One region of the Promicromonospora sp. NPDC059942 genome, then DNA from elsewhere that is predicted to be linked to it. Evidence: riboswitches for the same ligand, from Rfam matches in the RefSeq annotation. Region 1 holds a riboswitch; each other region holds the start of a gene.
The links. Region 1 has a riboswitch for S-adenosylmethionine ahead of ACFV9Q_RS25745 (LLM class flavin-dependent oxidoreductase). Riboswitches for the same ligand answer to the same signal wherever they lie in the genome.

Region 1 (2,191 bases):
GGTGTCGGTCGATCGCACGAGTTCGGCTGACCGCCCGGCTCGTCTCGTGACCCCGGCCGGTTCGGTGCGTGACTCCGGCTGGTTGCTGACGCCGGCGCGTGAGTCCGGCTGGTCGCCGACGCCGGCGCAAGAGTCCGGCTGATTGCTGACGCCGGCGCAAGAGTCCGGCTGATTGCTGACGCCGGCGCGTGACTCCGGCTGGTCGCCGACGCCGGCGCGTGAGTGAGCGGGGACGGCTAAGCGAGAGTGCGCTACTACCCAGTCATTGCGCCCGAAAACAGCCTGGTTCCGGGCCCAATGACGGGGTAGAAGCGCACCTTGCTCGGGCGGGGTCCGCGCCCGCGTCAGCCAGCGCACCCCACCCCCTGGCGAGACCCTGGTCCCGGGATGTGAGATCTGGGCAAGGATCATTGACTTCTATGGGTTCCATTCGTATCTTCTGTGACATCGAGACCAATCACACCAATCCGATCGGAGAGATGTAGAAAGCCTCGACAGGTCATGAGTTCCGACGCGAAGCCCCGGCTGGTCGGACGGCAACCCCCCGCGCGGGTGGGTGCCCCGGGTGAGGACCAGGTCCACCGCCGCCGGCGGATGACAACACGCGTCGCTCGCCGATGGGCGAGCAGGTGAGGAGAACGACGATGACCCGGAGCGCTGCCCCCGCCGTCTACGTGTCCCTGCCGTCCCGGAACGTCACCGTGCGGGCTGGTGCTGCCCCGCGCGAGGACATGTGTTGTCACTGCTCCTGTCGCTGACGGCGACAGTCCCACACTGACAGCCCCGACGCGCTGACCGGTCGCCACAGGCGCCACCGGCCCGCCGCCCGGACTCCTCTCGGCGTCGCACGCCGAGCCCCGGCCGTATCCGGCCCTCACGTTCCTGACCGGACGTCCCACTCCTGCCCTCTGGCAGCCACGCTCCCGGGTGACCCCTGGACGCCGTCGCGCACCCTGCGCGCGCCGGCCGGGTCCTCCGGGCGCCGTCGCGCAGCCGCAGCCCGAACGGAGCCCCGCCGTGCCGTACCCGTCGCAGCCCACGTCCCTCGCCCCCACCTCCTCCCGTCCCGTCGTGCTCGGCGTGGACCTCACCTCCGCCGGCGCCCGTCCGGGCGCCCACCGGGCACGTGGCCCGGTCGCTCCGCGCCCGTTCGACGGCGAGCGGTTCCTGCACCTCGTGCGGACCGCCGACCGCGGCCTGCTCGACTTCGTCAGCCTCGACGAGGGCTTCCTGCTCCACCCCGGCCGCAGCCAGGTCACGGGACGGCTGGACACGGCCGTCGCCGCGGCCCGGGCCGCGCGGGTCACGGCCGGCATCGGGCTGGTCGCCGCCGTCGACACGGTGCACGTCGAGGCGGCGCACGCCGCCGTCGCGCTGAGCAGCATCGACCGCGCCAGCAGCGGCCGGGCCGGCTGGCAGGCCGTGCGGCAGGGCAAGCTCCCCGAGTCCGACGACGCGTGGGCCGCGCGCGTCGAGCTCGGCATCCGGTCCGTGACCCAGGTGTGGACCGGACGCCCCGGCAGCGGGTCCGGCGCGGTCGAGCTCGACGCCGAGGGACGGTTCCGCGTGGACCACGACGGCATCCGGTTCGCCGTCCGGGGCCGCCGCGCCGAAGGAGACGCGCTGCCGCAGGTGCCCCCGCCCGTCGTCGTCCGCGTGCGCTCCGAGGCCAGCGCGGCGCTCGCCGGCCGCACCGCCGACGTCGCGCGGATCACCGTCACCGACGCCGCGCACGCGGTGCGGCTGCGCCGGCTCGTGCGGGACGCCGCGCTGTCCGCCGGGCGCGACCCCGAGGAGCTGCGCGTGCTCGCCGAGGTCTACGTGGTGCTCGCGCAGGAACGGGCCAGCGCGCGGGCCCGGCTCGAGCTGGTTGAGGCGCTGGAGGGCACGGCCGCCATGGGCGACGGGCTCGTCGTCGCCGACACGCCGGACGAGCTCGCCACCCTGATCGCCGACTGGACCACCGTCGGCGCCGTCGACGGGTTCCTCCTGCGGCCGTCCTCGCTCAGCTCCGACCTCGACACCATCACCGACCACCTGGTGCCCGCGCTCCAGCAGGCGGGCCTGTTCCGCACCGAGCGGACGGCGACGTCGCTGCGCGGCTCGCTCGGGCTGTCGGACGTCGAGGCCGCCGAGCGGGCGCTGCCCACGGGCCGGCTGCTGAGCGCCTGACGACCCGACGAACCACAGA
Region 2 (2,191 bases), on a different contig from region 1:
GCGCCCGCGACCAGGGTCTTGGTCTCCAGGCCGGGGACCGGTCCGGTCGGCGCGGCACCGCGCACCAGGTCGATCGCGATCGCCTCGACGTCGGTGCCGGCCAGCAGGGCGAGCCCGTCGCCGGCCTCGCTGCGCAGGTCGCCGTACGGGGCGGTGACCAGGATCGCGGGGCGCTCGGCGGCGACGCCGTCGGCCCCGGGGGAGAGCTCGGTCGCCAGCGTGGCGTAGGCCCGGCGGACGGCGTCGGCCACCTCGTCGAAGGGGACGTCCAGCAGGTCCGTGACCAGGGCCGGCTCGTCGAGCTGCACCCAGGGTGCACCCGCGGCGGCGAGCGCGCGCAGCAGGTCGGCATAGGCGGCGACGACGTCGTCCAGCCGGTCCAGGGGGCGGAAGCCCTCGGGGGAACCGTCCGCGGGCTTGCTCAGGAGCAGGAACGTCACCGGGCCCACGAACGCGGGGCGGGTCACGACGGCCTGGCCGCCGTCGGCCGGCTGCGCCAGCTCGGTGAACTCGCGCACGGCGCGGTCGTCGACGAACCCGATCGGGGTGTCCGGACCGATCTCCGGGACCAGGTAGTGGTAGTTCGTGTCGAACCACTTGGTCATCTCGAGCGGCGCGTTGTCGCCCTCGCCGCGCGCCACCGTGAAGTAGGCCGAGAGGGGCAGGCGGCCCCCGTCCGCGGTGAGCCCGGCGAACCGGTCGGGCACGGCGCCCAGCAGGGCGACGGCGTCGAGCACCTGGTCGTAGTACGAGAACGAGCCGGGGACGGCAGCGTTGCCGGCGTCCAGGCCCAGGTCGACGAGGCGGCGGGCGGTGGTCAGCCGCAGGTCGCGGGCGGTCGCCTCCAGCTCGTCGGCGGTGGTGCGGCCGGCCCAGAAGGACTCGACGGCGCGCTTGAGCTCGCGCCTCCGGCCGATGCGCGGGTAGCCCAGGATCGTGGCGGTGGGAAGGTGCGGGTTCGTGACTGCCATGCGTATCAGCTCCATCGGACCTGGCGTTAGCACCTTGCCCCGAGATTGGCGCCTCGGAGGTAGGTTGCTGCGGTGTCGTGGAGCCAGGACTCTCGACCGCTCTGGATGATGAGACTTGATCGTAGGCATGCCCGGGATGTGGTCGGCAAACCGTCCACGCCTCGGACAAATCGGAGCCATAAGTTTGGTGATGGATCCGCCTGACCGTTTCGGCATCCGGTGATGGATTCTGACGTTCCCCGAGGACCGCACCCAGCGGGCAGCTCCCCGAACAGATCGGAACCACACCATGTCGAAGATCCTGATGGTCGTCTCTGCCGCGAACAGCCTGCGCCTGGCCGACGGCACCGAGCACCCCACCGGCTACTGGGCCGAGGAGGTCGCCGCCTCCCACCGGGTCCTCACCGCGGCCGGCGCCCAGGTCGACGTCGCGACGCCGGGCGGCGTCGCGCCCACGGTCGACGCGGTCAGCCTCGACGAGCGCGGCGGGGTGCCCGCCGCCGACGCCGCGGAGTTCCGCGCCTACCTCGACGGCATCGCCGGCCAGCTCGCCCACCCGCTCACGCTGGCCGACGTGCGCGGCGACGACTACGACGCGATCTACGTCCCGGGCGGTCACGCCCCCATGGCGGACCTCGCGCACGACGCCGACCTCGGCCGACTGCTGCTCGCGGCGAACGACCGGGGCACGACCGTGGGCGCGCTGTGCCACGGAGTCGCCGCGCTGCTCAGCGCCCAGGAGCCGGACGGCACCTTCGCCTACGCGGGCCGGGCGCTCACCTCGTTCACGGACGAGGAGGAGCGCCAGGGCGGCCTCGGCGACGCCGCGCCCTACCTCGTCGAGTCACGGCTGCGCGAGCGCGGCGCCGTCGTCCAGGTCGGCGCACCCTGGAGCAGCACCGTGGTCCAGGACGGCAACCTGATCACCGGGCAGAACCCGCAGTCCAGCGCGGCCGCCGCGGAGGCGGTGCTCAAGGCGCTCGCCGCGCGCTGAGCCCGGCTAGCCTGTGGGCAGGACGACGACGGAGGGGGTGCCGGTGCCGGGTCTCGACCTCCTCGCCACGTTCCTGGAGGTCTACCGCACCGGGTCGCTGTCGGCGGCGGCCGAGCGGCTGGGCGTGAGCCAGCCCGCCGTCACCGGGCAGCTCGCCCGCCTGGAGGAACAGCTCGGGACGCGCCTGTTCGTGCGGTCGCGCCGGGGCGCCGCGCCCACGGAGCGC
Region 3 (2,191 bases), on a different contig from region 1:
GGCGTCCGCCGTCCGCGCCGGGGCGGCGCCGGGCGCGCTCCCGGCGGGAGCCGCGGGCCCGGGGGCGGGGGCGGCGACGGCGGCGGGCGCGGCGATCGTCGCGCCCGCGGCACCGATGCCGAGGACGACGGCGCTACGCAGCAGGTCGCGCCGCCCGAACGCGGCGTGGCTGTCGGGACTGCAGTCGGTGGAGCTGTGGTCGTGTTCGTGCACGGTGGGGCCTCCACGGTTCGGTCGCGCTGTGACGTGCCGATTTCATCCGTAGTATCGGCCGCTCTGCCGACCGGCGGGTACATCACACCCACCCCATCCCCCACACAACATGCCCGCCCAACCCGTTGAGTGCTGGCTATTTGTTGGTTTCGGGCGCGGAAAGCAACAAATAGCCAGCACTCAACGAAGGGGGTTAGGCGGCGGCTCGGCCCGTTAGGCCCACTCGGTCCAGGAGGTCCAGGGCCGGGCGGTGCTTGTTGAACGTGTAGACGTGCAGGCCGGGCGTGCCGGCGTCGAGCACTTCGCGCGCGAGCGCCGCGGAGAACTCGATGCCGTGCGCGTGCTGGGCCTCGGGGTCGACGGCGCCGTCGGGCGCGGTGAGCCGGTCGAGGTCGCGCAGGAGGTCCGCGGGCGCCGCCACCCCCGTGAGCTCCTGGACGCGGCGCAGGCGGCGGGCCTCGGTGGTGGGCAGGATCCCGGCCAGGATCGGGATGGTCACGCCCTCCGCCCGGGCCGCCTCGACGAACCCGGTGTACGAGTCCGCGCGGTAGAAGAACTGGGTGATCGCGAAGCTCGCGCCCGCCTCCTGCTTCTCCAGCAGCCGGCGCACCTCCTGCTCGCGCGTGGTGCCGGCCCCGGGGTTGCCGTCCGGAAACGTGGCGACGGCGATGGCCAGCGGCCGGGCGGCCGAGCGCAGCGCCGTGCTGACGTCGGCGGCGCACCGCCGCTCGTCCACCTGCCGCAGGAGCCGCACGAGGTCCACGCTGGAACGGACGCCGTCGGCCGGGGGGCGCCAGTCCGGCTCGTCGCGCGGCGGGTCGCCGCGCAGGGCGAGGAAGGAGCGCACCCCGGCCTCGAGGAACTCCTCGATCACCGCGGAAACGTCCTCACGGGACGCGCCCACGCAGGTCAGGTGGGCCACCGGGAGCACGGGCGTGCCACGCAGCAGGGTCGCGAGCACCTCGCGCGCGGTGGCCCGGTCGCCGCCGGCCGCCCCGTAGGTCACGGAGACGAAGTCCGGGCGGGCCGCCACGAGCCGCTGCGCCGTCTCCCAGAAGTTGGGCGCGGCATTCGGCCGGCGCGGAGGCATCAGCTCGAACGACACCGTCGGGCGGTGCGGGTGTACCTCGGCGACCATGGCTGCTCCATCGAACCTGGCGTGAGCACCTTGCGTCCCTCGCGCCGCGGCGACGCGGCGGAAGGTCGGCAGGTTGCTGCGGTGTCAGGGAGCCAGGACTCTCGACCGCTCTGGATGGGGTTCGCCACCATGCTAAGCGACCGTCCAGCACTGGGACAGAATTCGTCCGGAGGTCGAGACGGCCCGGTCCACGGTGTGTGGACCGGGCCCGCCCGCTACTTCACCGACCCGGCCACCAGGCCGCCCACCAGGCGCTTCTCGATGATCATGAACAGGATCACCACGGGCACGATCGCCACGACGGACACCCCGAACACGTACTGCCAGGACGTCTCGTACTGGCCCACGAACTTGGTGAGCGCCACTGACAGCGGCTGGTTGCCCGCCGTCGTCAGCAGCACCAGCGAGGCCGCGAACTCGTTCCAGGAGGCGACGAACGTGAACACGACCGCCGTCACGATGCCCGGCCAGACGAGCGGCAGGTTGATCTTGGTCAGGACGGCGAACGTCCCGGCGCCGTCGAGCTGCGCCGCCTCGTCGACCTCCTTGGGGATGCCCGCGAAGAAGCTGTGCATGATCCAGACCGCGAACGACAGGTTGAACGCGGCGTTGACCAGGATCATCGCGACCCACGTGTCGAGGATCCCGATGGCGATGAACTGCCGGAACAGACCCGACGTCAGCACGGCGGGCTGCACCATCTGGGTCACGATCACGAGGAACAGGAAGAACAGCCGGCCCGTGAACCGGAACCGCGCCGTGTAGTAGGCGGCGGGCAGCGCCACGGCCAGCACGAGCAGCGTGGCGCACAGCGAGATCACCAGGGTGGAGATCAGGTTC
Region 4 (2,191 bases), on a different contig from region 1:
CCGGCGACCTTCCAGCCCTGCTGGTCCCGGACGCCGTCGGCCCCGGGCGCACCCTCGAAGCCCTCCAGCACGTTGTACGACGGCGCGATGCCCGACGCCGTGGCGAGCCGCGCCGCCGCGATCGAGCGCTGGCCGGACCGGCACAGGAAGACGACGGGCCCGCCGGAGACGCCAGCCGCCTTGAGCTCCTCCAGGAACCGGGGGTTGGGGCGGCCGCCGGCCTGCACCCACTCGGCGAACACGGGCTGCTTCTCCAGCGAGGCCGTGTCCGGGATGCCGATCGTGCGCCACTCGCCGTCGGTGCGGACGTCCACCAGCGTGGCGTCCGGGTCGCCGGCGAGCAGGTCCCAGGCCTGCTGGGGCGTGATGTCGCCGGCGTAGCCGTCGGCCGGTCGTGCTTCGACGCGCGCGGGGTCGCTCATGATGCTCCTCCATCGGTCGTGGCGGTAGCACCCTCGTCCGTCCTCCGCTGCTGCGGGGAACGCTGGGTTGCTGCGGCGTCGTCGTGCCACGTCACTCGGCCGCTCGGGATGGTCGTTGCCAACCCTACGACATGGTGTCCGGTGGGTGGAACAGTGTCTCGACAGGCAACCCGACCAATTCAGTAGGAAAGCCGGTTCTCGCTACCGTGACGACGATGCCGCGGCCCGCCCAGAACGTGGGACCAGCATCTGAGACATGCGTTGACAGGAGTTTTGCCCGCAGCACAGGATGGCCGCAGGTCATGAGCGCCAGCGTCAAGCCCCGGCTCGCTGGCCGGCAACCCTCCCTCCGCGGTGGGGTGCCCCGGGTGACGACCAGGCCGCGCGCAGCCCGCGTGCGGCAAGCGCGGGGGAACCTCCCCCAGGACTGTGCTGGAGGACGCCATGTCTGCTCCCACTCTCAGCCGTGCCACCGCGGTGACCGACCTCGCCCCGCTGCGCCCCGTCGTGGGCGGCGGGACGCTCGTCCCGCTCGTGGACGGCACGCAGGTCTCGTACGCGAACCTCGACGTCGCCGCGTCGGCCCCGGCCCTGCAGGCCGTCGCCGACCGCGTCACCCAGGTGCTGCCGCTGTACGCCAGCGTGCACCGCGGCGCGGGCTACCTCTCCCAGGTGAGCACGGCGCTCTACGAGACCGCGCGCCGCACCATCGGCGCGTTCGTCGGCGCCCGCGAGGACGACCTGACGATCATCACGCGGAACACCACCGACTCCCTCAACCTCCTCGCCGGCTGCGTCCCCGCGCAGGCCGACGGCGAGCCCGGCCGCGTGCTGGTGCTCGACGTCGAGCACCACGCGAACCTGCTGCCCTGGCAGCGCACCACCGGCGCGACCGTGCTGACCGGCGGTGCCACCGTGGCCGAGACCGTCGCCCAGATCCGGGAGGAGCTGGCCGACGCCGCCGAGGACCGCCCGTACGCCCTCCTCGCCCTGACCGGCGCCTCGAACGTGACCGGCGAGTCCCTCCCGATCGCCGAGATCGTCGCCGTCGCCCACGAGTTCGGGACGCGCGTGGCGCTCGACGGCGCCCAGCTCGTGCCGCACCGCCGCATCTCGCTGGAGTCGACCGGCGTGGACTACCTCGCGTTCTCCGGGCACAAGACCTACGCCCCGTTCGGCGCCGGCGTGCTGGTGGGCCACCGCGACTGGCTCGACGCGGGCACGCCGTACCTCGCCGGCGGCGGCGCCGTCCGCCGCGTGCGCGTGGGCGGCACCGACTGGCACGAGGGACCTGCCCGCCACGAGGCCGGCTCGCCCAACGTCATCGGCGCGGTGGCGCTCGCGGCGGCCTGCGAGGAGCTGGCCGCGCTCGACCCGGCCGAGGTCGTGGCGCACGAGAACACCCTGCGCCGCCGGCTCGTGTCCGGGCTCGAGGCGATCGACCGCGTCGAGGTCGTGCGGGTCTGGGCCGACGCCGTCGACCCGGTCGGCGTCGTCACCTTCACCGTGACCGGGTACGACCCGGGCCTCGTCGCCGCCTACCTGTCCGCGGAGCACGGCATCGGCGTCCGGGACGGCCGCTTCTGCGCGCACCCGCTGCTCGGCCGGCTCGGGTTCGACGCCGGGGCCGTGCGCGCCTCGGTCGGCGTCGGCACCGCGGGCGAGGAGATCGAGCGCCTGATCGCCGCCGTCGGCAGCCTGGTCGAGGACGGCCCGCAGGCTGGGTACGACGTCGTCGACGGGCTGTGGGTCGTGACCGACGACCCGCG

Region 2: it holds a riboswitch for S-adenosylmethionine, as region 1 does, so the genes downstream of both, metE (5-methyltetrahydropteroyltriglutamate--homocysteine S-methyltransferase) here and ACFV9Q_RS25745 (LLM class flavin-dependent oxidoreductase) in region 1, are expected to answer to the same signal.
Region 3: it holds a riboswitch for S-adenosylmethionine, as region 1 does, so the genes downstream of both, ACFV9Q_RS12920 (methylenetetrahydrofolate reductase) here and ACFV9Q_RS25745 (LLM class flavin-dependent oxidoreductase) in region 1, are expected to answer to the same signal.
Region 4: it holds a riboswitch for S-adenosylmethionine, as region 1 does, so the genes downstream of both, ACFV9Q_RS14540 (aminotransferase class V-fold PLP-dependent enzyme) here and ACFV9Q_RS25745 (LLM class flavin-dependent oxidoreductase) in region 1, are expected to answer to the same signal.

Annotation. Positions count from the first base shown of each region.
Region 1 covers NZ_JBHWLR010000023.1:65,471-67,661, reverse strand. The annotation lists SAM riboswitch class IV at 498-609, shown strand; gene ACFV9Q_RS25745 (LLM class flavin-dependent oxidoreductase) at 1,018-2,172, shown strand.
Region 2 covers NZ_JBHWLR010000003.1:494,664-496,854, reverse strand. The annotation lists gene metE (5-methyltetrahydropteroyltriglutamate--homocysteine S-methyltransferase) at 1-971, opposite strand, end outside; SAM riboswitch class I at 980-1,083, opposite strand; gene ACFV9Q_RS07255 (type 1 glutamine amidotransferase domain-containing protein) at 1,261-1,965, shown strand; gene ACFV9Q_RS07250 (LysR family transcriptional regulator) at 2,009-2,191, shown strand, end outside.
Region 3 covers NZ_JBHWLR010000007.1:17-2,207, forward strand. The annotation lists partial or broken gene ACFV9Q_RS12915 (hypothetical protein) at 1-213, opposite strand, end outside; gene ACFV9Q_RS12920 (methylenetetrahydrofolate reductase) at 407-1,351, opposite strand; SAM riboswitch class I at 1,356-1,472, opposite strand; gene ACFV9Q_RS12925 (carbohydrate ABC transporter permease) at 1,567-2,191, opposite strand, start outside.
Region 4 covers NZ_JBHWLR010000008.1:40,904-43,094, reverse strand. The annotation lists gene ACFV9Q_RS14545 (rhodanese-like domain-containing protein) at 1-422, opposite strand, end outside; SAM riboswitch class IV at 721-835, shown strand; gene ACFV9Q_RS14540 (aminotransferase class V-fold PLP-dependent enzyme) at 867-2,191, shown strand, end outside.